2 regions of the Trujillonella humicola genome follow, and region 2 is predicted to be linked to the other one. Evidence: riboswitches for the same ligand, from Rfam matches in the RefSeq annotation. Region 2 holds a riboswitch; the other holds the start of a gene.

Region 1 (2,191 bases), on a different contig from region 2:
GGCGTCGCGGCCCACGCGCTGCGCTGCGACGCGGCCGCGGCCTACCGCGCCATGAGCGCCGCCTTCGCCTCCGCGTTCGGCACGCCCCTGTGCATCACCGACTCCTACCGGACCTACGCCAGCCAGGTCCGGCTGTACGGGCAGAAGCCGGCGCTGGCGGCCGTGCCCGGGACCAGCAACCACGGCTGGGGTCTGGCGGTCGACCTGTGCGGCGGCGTCCAGACCTTCGGCACCGCGCAGTACCAGTGGATGGTGGCCAACGCGGGCCGGTTCGGCTGGCTGCACCCCACCTGGGCCGATCCGGGGAACGGCCGGGAGGAGCCGTGGCACTGGGAGTACGCCGGGACCTGACCGGAACTGTCGGAGGGCGTGCCTAGCGTCGCGCCCGACCGACGAGAGGACCGGGAGGAGAGCGGCCATGCTCATCGACTGCGACACCTGCACCGCCCGCGGTACCGGCTGCGCCGACTGCGTGGTGACGGTGCTGCTCGGCGCGCCGCCGGGCTGGCAGGGCACCGATCCGGCCGTGGTGCCGATGACCCGCCGTCCGGGCGCCCCCGAGGAGGAGTCCGCGACGACGACCACCCCGGGCGGGGTGGTCGTGGAGCTCGACGAGGTGGAGCGCCGCGCCGTCCGGGCGCTCGCCGAGGGGGGCCTGGTGCCCCCGCTGCGGCACCGGGCCGTGCCCGAGGAGACGCCGGGGGGCCGCCGCCGGATCGGCTGACCGCGGTGGTGACGCACCGGAGTGGCGAGCATGCTGAACGTGTCGATTCCCACAATCCACGCCTCCCGCGTTTGTCACATCTGCATCACGGCCGTACCGTGTCCGGCGTCCGACCGGGTGGTCGTCGCCCCGCGCGGGGCGACCTCGGCCGGACACCGCCGAGTCACCGCAGGCTCGGGCGCCACCTCCGGGGGCGCCCGGGACCGAGGTGAGCCGGGGACCCACCGCAGCACTGGGGTGAGTTCTCGTGCGCGCCGGCCCCGCCGGCGTGCACGCGCCGTCCGCGGCGCGCAGAGATAGGGCACGTCTTCCCAGCCCGAACCCGTCAGCTAACTCGGTAGGCGGTTGCTGAGGAAGAACGGAGAGCCGCCGACCGTGGCGACGCCTCGCCCTGCCCTGGGGCATGCACGAGCACAGTTCCACCCCGGTCTCCCGGCCGGGGACCAGCGTCCCTCCCGCCCCCGCCGGCTCGGCCGCGGGCTGCTGGTGGGGACCACGGCCGCCCTGGTCGTCACCGCCCTCCCGGGTACCGCCCTGGCAGACCCCGAGGCGGCGACGACCCCCGAGCAGGCCGCCCAGCTGGTGGCCGAGGCCAGCCACCGCCTCGAGGCGGTCACCGAGCAGGTGAACGAGGCCCGCGAGGTGCTCGCCCTGCAGCGCCTCGCCGTCGAGGCCGCGCGCCAGGAGCTGGCGACCACGCAGGAACAGCTGGACGCGCTCGACGGGCAGATCCGCCAGGTCGCGCGCAGCGCCTACACCGGAGCCGACGACAGCCTGGCCACGCTGAACCTGCTGATGACCAGCGACTCCGCCGAGGACTTCGTGAGCAGCCTGGCGATGCTCGACCAGATCTCCGGCCACACCACCGGCGTGCTGGACGACGTGTCGGCGGCGGCCGAGCAGGCCGAGCAGGCCGAGGCGGACGCCGAGGCCGCGGAGGTCGCCGCCCGGCAGACGCTCGACGACCTCAGCGCCCAGGAGGATGCGCTCCACTCCGACATCGCCGACTACCAGCGGCAGTACGACGAGCTGACCGCGGCCCAGCAGGCGCAGGTGCAGCAGGCCCAGACCGTGCGCACGGGCGAGCCCGTCGCCCCCGCCGCGGTCGCCCGCCCGGTGGCGAGCAGCGGCGCCGCCCAGGTGGCCGTCGACACCGCGCTGGCCCAGGTCGGGGACCCCTACGTCTGGGGGGCCGGCGGGCCGAACGCCTTCGACTGCTCCGGCCTCACGCAGTACGCCTACGCCGCCGCCGGCGTCAGCCTGCCGCACTCCAGCCGCATGCAGTCGCAGATGGGCACCGCCGTCTCGCGGGCCGAGATGCAGCCGGGCGACCTGATCTTCTACTACAGCCCGGTCAGCCACGTCTCCATGTACATCGGCAACGGCCAGATGGTCCACGCCTCCACCTCGGGCCAGCCGGTCAAGGTGGTCAGCGTGGACTCCATGGGCGGCATCACCGCCGTCCGC
Region 2 (2,191 bases):
TGGGACTCGTCCTCATCGGGCTCTACCTCTACGCAGAGTCCGGGCCGCTGATCGCAGCCCTGCGATCCAACTGGCTCGCGGTGCACGTCTCTGCAGCCATCATCGCGTTCGGGATCTACATCGTCAGCGCGGTCGCGAGCGCTCTGTATCTCGTCGCCGTGCGCCGAGACCAGGCGGCGTCCACTGCGGAGGAGTCCTCCGGTGGGCTGCTCTCCCGTTTGCCCGACGCGCAGGTGCTGGACCGCGTGGCGCACCGGACGGCCGTCTTCGGATTCCCCGTGTGGACCTTCGCCGTCATCGCTGGCGCCATCTGGGCCGAGAGCGCGTGGGGCCGGTTCTGGGGCTGGGACCCCAAGGAGACGTGGGCGTTCATCTCCTGGGCGCTCTATGCCGCGTACCTGCACGCGCGCACGACCGCCGGCTGGCGTGGCCGCCCGGCGGCCTGGGTCAACGTGGTCGCCTTCGCGAGCCTGGTGTTCAACCTGCTCTTCGTGAACCTTGTCTCCACCGGCCTGCACTCCTACGGCGGGGTGTCCTGAGCTGACCGAGCGGCCGGTCCGTTATCGACTCGTGACAACTAAGCAGCTTCGTACTACGGTTCCGTCCGGCCCGACCGAGCCGTGCTCCTCGACCGAGGGCCTCGATCGGACCCGCCGAGCCGGTTCGCGCCTGAGGGTGCGGCCGGGCCGGGGACCCGTGTCCCTGGGGTGAATCCCGCGGCCTCCACGCCGTGGGTAGGGCGCCTTCCCGCCCGAACCCGTCAGCTAACCCGGTAGGCGCCAGGAAGAACGGAGAGCCGCCGTTTTGGCGACTGCACACCACGAGCTCACGCATGCCATCCATCTGCTCTTCCGACGCCGTGGGGGTGCTCGTTGCGGCGGTCCGCCGGTTCCCGCGCGGACCCGCGGCCGGATCGGACTGACCACTGCTCTGCTCGTTGTTCTCACGGTGCTCGCTGTCGCGGCACCGCCCGCTGCGGCCGCTCCCGGCGGCTCGGTCCCCGCGAGCCAGTCGGACTACGACGCGCTGGTAGCCGAGGTGGAGCGCATCTCCGGCTTCGTGCAGGCGGCCGAAGACGAGTTGCAGCGGTTGACCGTCGAGGCCGAGGCGACCGCCGACTCCCTGCGGGTGGCCCAGGAGGCCCTCGGTGTCGCGCAGGCCGACGCTGCCGCGGCGACCGCGGAGCTCCAGGTCGCCCAGGCCGACGAGCAGCGGGCCCGGGGCGACGTCGTGTCCGTCGCCCGTGAGACATACATGGGCTCAGACGCCCTGGGGGCGGCGGCAGCGCTGCTGGACTCCGCCGGCCCGGAGGAGTTCCTGGAGCGGTCGGCGACGCTCGACCTCCTGGGCGACGAGCGCGCGGAGCGGCTGTCGCAGTACGAGGCGATCCGCGAGCGGCAGGAGCGGGCGCAGCAGGCGGCAGGCGCCGCACTGGCCGCGCAGGACGAAGCCGCGCAGGCCGCGGCTGCGGCCGACGCCCAGGCGCAGGCGCAGCTGACGGCCGCGCAGCAGGCCTTCGATGCCGCCGAGGGCCAGAAGGCGGCTCTCGAGGCGCAGCTGCGGGATGCCCAGATCCGGCTGCTGGCGGCCCAGGGGGCCGCGCAGCCCGCGGCCACCTACGACGAGCAGCGCCGAACGGAGATCGCCCAGGAGCGCGCGGGGTTGAGCGCCTTGGTCACGGGTCGGCTGACGTCCTGCTACGGCAGCCGAAGCGGAGCCCAGCACAACGGAATCGACATCGCCGCTCCCATCGGCACGCCCATCTATGCGCCCGAGGGGGGTGTGGTCCTGCACGCCGGGCCCGCCAACGGATTCGGCCTCGCCGTGTACATCCAGCACCCCGACGGCACCATCACCGTCTATGGGCACATCAACCAGTACTTCGTCCGGGCCGGGCAACAGGTAGCCGCCGGCCAGCAGATCGCCGCTGTCGGCAACCGGGGGCAGTCCACGGGGCCGCACCTGCACATCGAGACGCACGTCGGCGGCCTGTATGCCAACAGGGTCAACCCGGCACCGTGGCTGGCCGCTCGGGGTGTCACCCTTGGCTGCTGATCTGTGGTGCACATCTCCCGACGTCGTCGTGCGGGCGGGAACCGCACGACGCCGACGGACGACCAAGGAGCTGTGATGTCCTCAGGTTCTCGACTCAGCCGCCGTGCTCTTCCCGCAGCCGCTCTCGCGGTCGGCC

The links. Region 2 has a riboswitch for cyclic di-AMP ahead of ACK586_RS18720 (M23 family metallopeptidase). Riboswitches for the same ligand answer to the same signal wherever they lie in the genome.
Region 1: another riboswitch for cyclic di-AMP. It lies ahead of ACK586_RS22020 (C40 family peptidase); the one in region 2 lies ahead of ACK586_RS18720 (M23 family metallopeptidase).

The regions. Positions count from the first base shown of each region.
Region 1 is NZ_JBJNRJ010000062.1:24,606-26,796, reverse strand. Features, by position in the region: gene ACK586_RS22030 (D-alanyl-D-alanine carboxypeptidase family protein) at 1-351, shown strand, start outside; gene ACK586_RS22025 (hypothetical protein) at 419-724, shown strand; cyclic di-AMP (ydaO/yuaA leader) riboswitch at 909-1,083, shown strand; gene ACK586_RS22020 (C40 family peptidase) at 1,211-2,191, shown strand, end outside.
Region 2 is NZ_JBJNRJ010000044.1:14,904-17,094, forward strand. Features, by position in the region: gene ccsB (c-type cytochrome biogenesis protein CcsB) at 1-539, shown strand, start outside; cyclic di-AMP (ydaO/yuaA leader) riboswitch at 642-794, shown strand; gene ACK586_RS18720 (M23 family metallopeptidase) at 1,039-2,055, shown strand.